One region of the Lactobacillus kullabergensis genome, then DNA from elsewhere that is predicted to be linked to it. Evidence: riboswitches for the same ligand, from Rfam matches in the RefSeq annotation. Region 1 holds a riboswitch; the other holds the start of a gene.
The links. A riboswitch is a leader RNA that binds a small molecule or an ion and turns the genes downstream of it on or off. The one in region 1 is predicted to bind thiamine pyrophosphate.
Positions count from the first base shown of each region.

Region 1 (4,796 bases):
TATTATACTTCTGAAAAACCTCAGATTTTCGTCAATGCAGATCAGTCAGTCAAAATAAATGTCACAGGCTATACTATGGCAAAATAAATTAGGCCAAAGAAAAAGCGGACACGCAGGTCCGTTTTTTTATTTTAAGGTAAATAATGCCAGGTTAACTAAAAACAGAATAACAATCAATTTAAGCCAATCACTTTTTTGAACAGGAACAGGCACGATAACTGAGCGTCGAGCGCTCTCACGGTAGCCGTGAGAAGCCATGCCCTGTGCTAAATTTTCTGCCGAATTAAGCGCAACAAGAATAGCTTTAAAATATAAAACAGGTGACCAAAAGCTTAAATAAACTCCCCTCATCATGCCGGCAGTGCGTATTTGTTTAACGGCTTCCTTCATTCTGGGGACGATGTTAAGAGCGGCTAAAACTCCATAGGCAAACTTGCTGGGTAAATGGAAATTTTGCTCAAAAGAGCGTGCTAATTCCGTGGCAGTAGTTCCTATTGATACACAGTAGATAGTCAGGGTATAGACGTAAATCCGACTGGATAAACTCAGTGCATTTTGCAAATTAGGCTGAGGTGCAAACCAATATAAAGTAGCAAAAACCGTAAATGCAGCAATTAAGGGCATTAATAACGTTAAAAGCAGGTTCTTTACTTTGATGTGTTTGTAGATTAGATAAATTATGGTAAAAAAGATGATTAAAAGATTGGTTAACAAGCTTGATTTAAGAGATATTTCTATAGAAATTATCAGTGCTAGAAAAAATTTAAAACTGGGATTCATAATTACACCTCATTTATTCACATAAGTTAAATGCTGGTCTTTAAAGCTGAGGTGATAGTCACACCAATCTGCCAGATTCCTTAGTTCATGACTAATAATTAAAAGCGTTTGACTGCGTGCTTTCTGACTTTCTTTTAATAAAGCCATTACTTTGTTAGCAGAGTCCGCATCCAGGCCATTAAGGGGCTCATCAATTAGCAATACATCCTGATCGGAGATCAACATTAGTAAAATTTGCAGTTTCTTTTGTTGCCCGCCAGATAATGAATAAACCACGTGGTCAAGCAGTGAATCAAGTTTAAGGGAGATTAAAGCCTCATTTATTTTGTCATCAGTGAAATAATTGTTGGTTCGCTGCTTTTTGCTTAAATTGATTTCATCCGCAACAGAAACGTTGATAAATTGATCGGTCGCATTTTGAAAAATTTGCCCCACTTTAAGGAGATACTTGCGAGCTGATAATTTACTGATTTCCTGCTTGTGATAAGTTAAACTGCCTGCATATGGGATCATTTTGGTCAGTGCATTAAAAAGAGACGTTTTGCCAACCCCGTTCGCTCCAGTAATAAGAGTGGTTTTACCAGAAAAGATATTTAAATGTTCCTGCTGTAAAAGCAAACGATTTTGTGTAATCTCTGTATTTTTGAGTTTAAAACAAATTTCTTTGTCATCGTTAGGGATGGCAAAAGTATAAGAAACGGATTCCGTATTTTTTTGCAGCAGTTTTTCTTTTTCATTAGCAGAAAGTTGCACCAAATCTTTACCTTGAAATTGAAACAGATTATCGCAATGGCCTTCATAGTCAGTTAATACGTGATCACTTAAAATAATTGTTTTCCCTTGATCACGCAGGTGAGCTAATTTAGCAATTAAGAATTTGCGAGCAGCTGGATCACAGCTGGCAAAGGGTTCATCAAGTAAAAAAAGATCGACATTCATCGCAACAAGTACAGCTAAAGCAACTCTTTGCTGCTCGCCGCCAGACATTGTATTAATTTTTTGATCAAGCAAATAATCAATCTGTGTGAACTGAACAGCTTCATTCAAGCGTTTTGTATACTGCGTTTTATTAAGACAAAGATTTTCAAGTGCAAAAATTATTTCTTCTCGCGGTGTTGTCATCGTAAACTGTTCACTGGCATTTTGAAACATCATAGCCGATTTTAGTCCGCCTAAATTAACGCTGCCTCTTAATTGGCCCGCAAACTCAGGATATAAATTTGCTAGAATTTTTAATAATGTAGATTTGCCACAGCCGGTTGGACCAACCAATAGTGAAAGTTCACCAGTGGGAATAGTGAGATTAATATCTGTTAATATTTTATTTTGCTTATCATATGAAAAAGTCAGGTTGTTTAATTTAATCATTTTAGTTACCAAAAAAATCGTCAGGATAAGGCCTGACGATGTAAAATCTTTCGTTTTCCCTTCGCTGGCATTATCCATAGCAGGTTCGACGGGTCTGTTCTCAGCCTCTAGGGCACCCCGATGTTAAATTTATTATACATAAAAGAAAAATAGATGTCTACATACACAAGTATTCTCTCCTTAATCTAAATATCAAAATTCTATTAGTAAGATGAAATTTTGCTATATAATAAATCTATATATTTTAAAATTTGCATAAGAAGGTGAAATAATGGCAGCTGTTAAACTTGAACAATATTTAGCCAGCATTTTGGATTCAACTAAGTCTGACACTAATGAGGTAAGAATCAAACCCAAAAATGATAATTTTGATTTATTTAGAGCGTTTTTGGAAAATCGTAATACTGGGGTTCATCGCTACCAAACTACAGCTTCAACTATATTATATGAAGCTCAGGGCTCGGTAAAAGCCAGAATCAATGATGAGGATTTCTTGCTTAAAGCCGGCAATATCGTATTTTTACAGAGAAAAAGTGATTATGAAATATTGCGGCAGGGAGAAAACGACATATTAGTTAAGTTAGAATTTGACCATAATTTCAAGATGCTGGATTTTCTCGGAAGCTATTCTGCCATGAGTCATCGTGAAAAAAAGGTGTTTAAGGAAATTACTGACGCTTACAATCAAAGGCGCTTATTATTTTTAAACAGTACACTTTTGTCTAAATCTGCCAATGCGCTAAAAAAAATAATTGATGAATATCTTAATCAGGATTTGTATACTCACAATGTGATCTTGGCAGAACTAAACTTGCTTTTAATTGCCGCAATTAGAAATCAAGACTTAGTGACAGGTCCTGTGACTGATCACCAATTTGTTCAGACTGATTTAGAAAATTATATTGATGCGCATTTTACTGACATAACGCTTAATGAAGCAGCCAAACATTTTGGTTTCAATCCTAATTATTTTTCAAGTTTGGTTAAACAAAAAACTGGTAAAAGCTTCGTAGAGCATGTTGATGAAAGGCGTATGCAAGAGGCGCGCAATTTGCTTGCACGACCAGATATTTCCGTCAAAGAAATAATTGCACGGGTAGGTTATAGTGGCAAGTCCTTCTTTTATAAAAAATTCAGTGAATATTATCATGAAACGCCAGTCCAAATGCGAGCTGAATTATTTAGACAGGCAAACATCAACTTAAAATAAAAAGCAACCTTGACTAAAAAGGTTGCTTTATTTTATTACATTTTTTCTAAGCGTTTGATCCTGTCAGCTGTTGGCGGGTGACTGTCAAATAAATGAGCAAAACTGCGCTTTTTGCGTACAGGATCTTCAATATACATGCCGGCACTGCTGGGGTCGGCTTTCTTCATTGGCTCAGAACCGTCAATCTTTTCTAAAGCAGAAATCAATCCTTGTGGGTTGCGGGTTAATTCTACTGAAGAGGCATCAGCCAGATATTCACGATTTCGCGATAATGCCATTTGCGCTAAACTGGCACAAATAGGACCCAGAATTAACACAAATACAATAGCCACGATCTTAAAAATAACAACAATAGTACCACCACTGTCGTTATCACTGTCGCGATCATCATCAATCCACCAAATATAACGACTGGCAATACCTGATAAATAAGAAATGACACCAACTAATACTGCGGCAATAGTAGAAACTAAAATATCATAGTTTCTAATGTGCGAAATCTCATGACCTAAAACGCCTTCCAGTTCTTCGCGGCTCATCATGTCAAGTAAACCTTGAGTAACTGCCACAGCAGAGTGGTTGGGATCGCGTCCAGTCGCAAAAGCATTAGGACTGGGATCATCAATAATAAAAACTCGAGGCATTGGTACCCGACCGACCAGTGCCATATCTTGTACAACATGCCACAATTCCGGATTATCTTGTTCATGGACTTCTTGAGCGTGGTTAAGACTCATAACCATATTAGCCGGGTTAGGCAAGACAATTAGCATGTAGATTAGACTAAAAATCACAGCAATAATTAATCCTAAAACAGGACGATCACCAAAAAGATAACCCAGTCCTGCCCCTACAAGTGCTAAAATAATGACAAATAATCCCATAATCCCAACGGTTTTACGTTTATTGCTGGCAATTTGTTGAAATAACATAAAAACTGACCTGGTATTTAAAATTTAACTTTAGGTACTTCTTTTTCCGATTCATTAGTTTGTAAGTAGTCAACTTTCTTAAAACCGTGAATGTGAGCAACAATGTTAGATGGGAAAGTTAACAACTTTTGGTCGTAAAGTGCAGCAGATGAATTGTAAAGTTGTCTCGAATAGGCAATTTTGTTTTCTGTGTTAGTCAATTCTTCTTGCAGTTTCAAGAAGTTTTGGTTGGCTTTAAGGTCAGGATAGTTTTCTGATAAGGCAAAAATTGATTTAAGGGCATCAGAAATCTGATTGGAAACTTTTAAAGTTTGAGCGTGATCATCGCTGGGAATATTAGTTAACTGATTACGCAACTGAACAACATTTTCCAATGTTTCTTTTTCATGTTTGGCGTAGCCCTTAGTTGTTTCGACTAGGTTGGGAATCAAGTCGTTACGCCGCTTCAGTTGTACATCAATCTGACTCCAAGATTCATCGGTGTATACTTTGGCTTTTTGTAAACT
Region 1 covers NZ_CP029477.1:139,445-144,240, forward strand. The annotation lists gene DKL58_RS00670 (glycoside hydrolase family 32 protein) at 1-87, shown strand, start outside; gene DKL58_RS00675 (energy-coupling factor transporter transmembrane component T family protein) at 127-780, opposite strand; gene DKL58_RS00680 (ATP-binding cassette domain-containing protein) at 790-2,148, opposite strand; TPP riboswitch at 2,188-2,278, opposite strand; gene DKL58_RS00685 (AraC family transcriptional regulator) at 2,420-3,358, shown strand; gene htpX (zinc metalloprotease HtpX) at 3,394-4,290, opposite strand; gene DKL58_RS00695 (LemA family protein) at 4,308-4,796, opposite strand, start outside.

Region 2 (4,796 bases), 280 kb from region 1:
ATTGGACCACTGCCATAATAATCAATTCCGCTAATTTTATTGGCTTGTTCAACTTGCGTTAAATTCGAACAGGAATAGCCGATAATCATTTGCTCGCCAACTTCTTTAATGACCTGTCTGATTTCTTCATCACTTTGACCAACATGGACACCTTCGGCATGAACTTGTTGTGCGAGCTGAACATCATCGTCAATGAAGAAAGGCACGTGATACGTTTGACACAATTGATGCAGCTTTTGTGCCATGGGGAGTCTCTCAGCTTCACTTAAAGTTGAATTAGGTCCCTTGTCTCGAAATTGAAAAGCAGTAATACCTGCAGCAAGTGCTTCTGCGACTATGCCCGGTAATGTTTTACCTTCTGGAACGTCTTGACTGCCACAAATAAAGTAAGCATGTAAAAAATCAGTGTTAAAGTCTTTCATTATTTCTCCTAAATTACTGAGCCCAATGATTTAAAGGGCCGTGACCATGACCAACTTGAATAGTTTCTTTAATAGTTTTGGTAACGTACTTTTTAGCAATTTTAATTGCCACAGGTAAACTTTGACCTAAAGCCAGCTGAGCCGTAATTGCTGCAGCTAACGTGTCACCGGTGCCATGGGTGCGCTCGGTATGTATCCTGGAACTGCTGACCCAAAGATCAGAACCATCAGCAAATAAAGCATAATCTTTTACTTCTGCGCTACTTGCATGACCGCCTTTAATTAGCACATTTTTAACTCCCATATCTTGTAATTTATGAGCTAATTCTGGATATTGGCCTTGATCTTGTACCTTGATGCCAGTTAAAGTCTCCGCTTCTGGCAAGTTGGGTGTTATTAGATCGGCTAAAGGCAGCAATTCGTTTTTAACGGTAGCGACAGCATCTTGACTTAATAATGGTGCGCCCCCCTTAGCAATCATCACTGGATCTATGGTAATAGGACCAAAGTCATACTTTTGCAAATTAAGTGCAACTTGGTGAACGTGATCTGCATCGCCCAACATTCCTGTTTTACAAGCACGGATGTGGAAATCTTCTGCCAAAGAGGCGAATTGGGCATCGATCATTTCTAAAGGCAGTAAAAAAGATTTCTGGACGCCCAAAGTGTTTTGTGCTGTCACTGCTACTACTACAGCTGTACCAAATACTTTTTGCATTTGAAAAGTTTTTAAGTCAGCCATGATTCCAGCACCTCCACCTGAATCTGTGCCGGCAATAGTTAAAACCTGGGGAAAAGAATTAATTTTTTCAGTCATCATAAAGTTCCTTAATCAAAATCAGCAATTTGTTCAATATCTGCAACTTTTACTTTATACAGATAATCCATGAGATACATGCCAAAAGTAGCGGGCCCGACATTGGGATGATCTTTAACTACTAATTGACCAGCGCAACTGAAAACTAAAGCACCTATTTGAGCTGCTTCAAAAGGATCGTCAGCAACAGCTGTAAAAGCTGTGACAATACTGGTTAACATGTCACCAGAACCCACATGAGTTTTAAAAAGGGGTGAGCCGTTATGGATATGGGCTATTCTTTTACCGTCGCTTATTGTGTCTGTAGGCCCGCTCGCAATGACTGTGCAACGATATTTTTGAGCAGTTTTTGCAGTAATTTCATCAATATCACCAGAACCGGAGCCTGCATCAATCCCCTTTGAGCTCCAATCAAAGCCACCTAAGGCAGCTATCTCACCAATATTGCCCCGAATAATACTAGTATGAAAATCCCATAAAAGTTTATCTGTGATTTTATAACGGTACTCCACGGCGCCAACGGCAACAGGATCAAACACTATGGGTTTATTATATTGGCGCGCTAAATCTTCCACTTTTTTAATGTGGTTAATTTGCTGCTTGGTTAAGCAACCAATATTAACTGCCACAGCGGAAGCCATCCGCACAATTTCTTCAGCTTCAGCGACTTCATTACTCATAATTGGTGAAGCACCAATAGCATTAACAGCATTTGCCACATCTTGAACTGTTACAAAATTAGCAATATTGAAAATAACCGGGTTTTCTGCTCGCAATTTGTCTAATAATTTTAACTGCATTTTATTACTCCTAATTTAATATCCTTAAAATTTTTGACTAATAAAAAAACTTTGGCATATGGAAATGCCAAAGCTTAAGCAGTTTTGACACGTTCCTACGCAAGTATTAACTTACAGGTTCAAAGGGTCTGAAAAATTTTCATCTCAGCCAAAAAGGCACCCCTCGTGTTATCGCTTACAATTATAGCGTATTTTATTGCTTATTACAACGTTAGGTTGATAAAGACGCTATTTATTATAAGCTATAAGTGTTAGTATTTTAACTAATATTAAAAATGTGCTAGAAAACAAAAAATTATAGTGATTATAGTTAATATTTAATAAAATGTAATTAGTATTAATCAAAAGTTATTTTAACAAATAGTATTTAATTTGGAGGAGAATATTCATGAATTTTACGGATCGACTGCACGAAGCTGGGAAGGCATTATGGCATAAAAGTATGGTGCATCCATTTATTAAGGAATTGCAAAGTGGCGAACTCCCAATTGCAACTTTTAAATTTTATCTGTTGCAGGATCGTTATTATTTAAGAGAATTCAGCAAATTGCATGAATTGATTGCGGCAAAAACGGATAATCAGGAAGTAAAGGAATTTTTACTGGCAGGGGTGCAAGACTTGAAAGATGTCGAAATATCAGTGCGAGGCCATTTTTTTGAAGAATTAAAAATAACTGCGACTGAAATTTCTGCAACTCTGGTGGCTCCAACAGCTTATAACTACGTTAACCATATGCATATGACATTAAATCGATCTGGTGTTAAACCAGCGGTTGCAGCGCTTTTACCATGTTACTGGCTCTATCAGGAAATTGGCCAAAAAATGGCAGAAAAGGGCTCACCGGTTTCTTATTATCAGGAATGGATTGATACTTATGATGGCGAATGGTATGGCGCCAACGTAGCAAAAATGCTGCATTTAACCAACTCTTTGGCTGAAAGTGCGACTAATGAAGAACTTGAGCAAATGCAAACTGCGTTTGTGCGCAGCAGCTATTATGAATTGCAGTTTTGGCAGATGGCTTATGAAAAGCAAGATTGGAAGTAACTTCTGTAAAAAGCGCTTTTATTTTATTCTTACTTGTCTTTAGTCAATTTCATAATAAAATTTTGATATTGGACAATGTAATTATTGTTCAAAGTCCCAGGAAAGTGTGCAACTTGGAGAAAATAAGATATATTTATTTTATAATAATGTAGATTTACCTAGTACTGTTAATGGTGATTTAGGAATTTCTAAAATGTGGGTTACTAGTGGCAGCATATATTATGCACTAAAAGCAACTGATCTTAAACCTGTATTTCTAGTCTATAATTGGTCTGGAGAGCTAACAATGCACTACTATGCTAGTGGAAGCAAAAAAGCAAGAACCGTCAGTTATAGTGCTCGCGGTATAGGCCGATGCCAAACTTAGCCGCAATATTCTTATTCTTGCATTCGTAGATGACATGGCTATGCCACTTTAAGCGGCAAAATTGATGGCTTCATAGGAGATATAATGTTTCCGAGCACCGCCTTTTAAATGAGAATAATAAAAATGAATGATGAACAATTTTTTAAATTAAGAAAGATACTAGATTTTTTTAAAAAGCAAGCTCCGACAGCTATTATTGAAGAGAATGTAAATAGCGTTGAAAATCATAAGGCAGAATCTGCTGATGAGTATAATAGAGCAAAAAGATATCTTGGCGAAAATAATAACTCGTTTAAATCTTTTCATGTAAGTGTGGATTCAGCAAAAGATTTCCTGTGTTTATTGAATTTGCTGGGTGCAATACATGCAAATTTTAATATACGTTCAAAGCCTTTTATAATAGAAGGAGAAGAAAGCAGCAAGGCTCTAAAAAAAGAGAACGACTATTTTAACAATTGGATGGAGTGTTTTTCAAACTATGAATTTATGATAGTTAATTTCGATGAAACTGCTTTAGACCAGGATCAATATTACGGTTAATTTCATTAATTCATCAAAAAGGCAGTAACTGATATGACCCCAAATTTGTCCTAAATTTTGGGGTCATATAGCTTAAGCTGCCTTTTTTAGTTCAGTTATTTCGCATTGTTGAAATCATTATATTAAAAGCTAATATGCTATTATTCATCAATTTTTTTAATATAAACTAATTTTGCTTTTCTTAATATGCCACGATCTTTAAATAGAAAGCCATAATATCTATTATTAATTTTTCCGACATAATAAAGCGTATCATAAGATCCTTGATTATCAGTAGTTATTTTAACAGAAGCAATTTTTTTATTATGTAAGCATTTATATGTGTCTAAGTTATATGAATATTTTCTTTCGCCAGCACTAAGATATACGGTTTTTTCTAAAGAATTAATTCTATAATAATGTATAAAACCCATTCCAATGCCTATAAAGAGAAATGTTAAAATAAATACAGTTATAGTTTTTGTTATTTTTTCATTTTTGCTCATTTTTAATATGTTAGGAAGAGAGAAAAAATTATGAAAACAGAATTTAAAAAATATAAACAGTCATCTTTATTAATAGTAGCCTTAATTATATCACTTTTGGGGTTTCAAGAATTAATGCCGTTTTTGCATCAAATGATAATATGCCTGAGATGAATAATACATCGGCAGAGCCTTTTGAGCTTGTCGCAACATATAAAAAATATAGCAACAATTGACAACACAGTGGTTATTGAGGTCAAAGGTGACGATGTAACTCTCATTAAAATATATGGAAAATAAAGATATTCCTGAATTAGCCTACAACAAAAAATCATTCC
Region 2 covers NZ_CP029477.1:1,877,649-1,882,444, reverse strand. The annotation lists gene thiE (thiamine phosphate synthase) at 1-422, opposite strand, end outside; gene thiD (bifunctional hydroxymethylpyrimidine kinase/phosphomethylpyrimidine kinase) at 436-1,239, opposite strand; gene thiM (hydroxyethylthiazole kinase) at 1,251-2,039, opposite strand; TPP riboswitch at 2,115-2,213, opposite strand; gene tenA (thiaminase II) at 2,428-3,087, shown strand; gene DKL58_RS08820 (hypothetical protein) at 3,194-3,454, shown strand; gene DKL58_RS08815 (hypothetical protein) at 3,578-3,994, shown strand; gene DKL58_RS08810 (hypothetical protein) at 4,135-4,479, opposite strand.
Region 2: it holds a riboswitch for thiamine pyrophosphate, as region 1 does, so the genes downstream of both, thiM (hydroxyethylthiazole kinase) here and DKL58_RS00680 (ATP-binding cassette domain-containing protein) in region 1, are expected to answer to the same signal.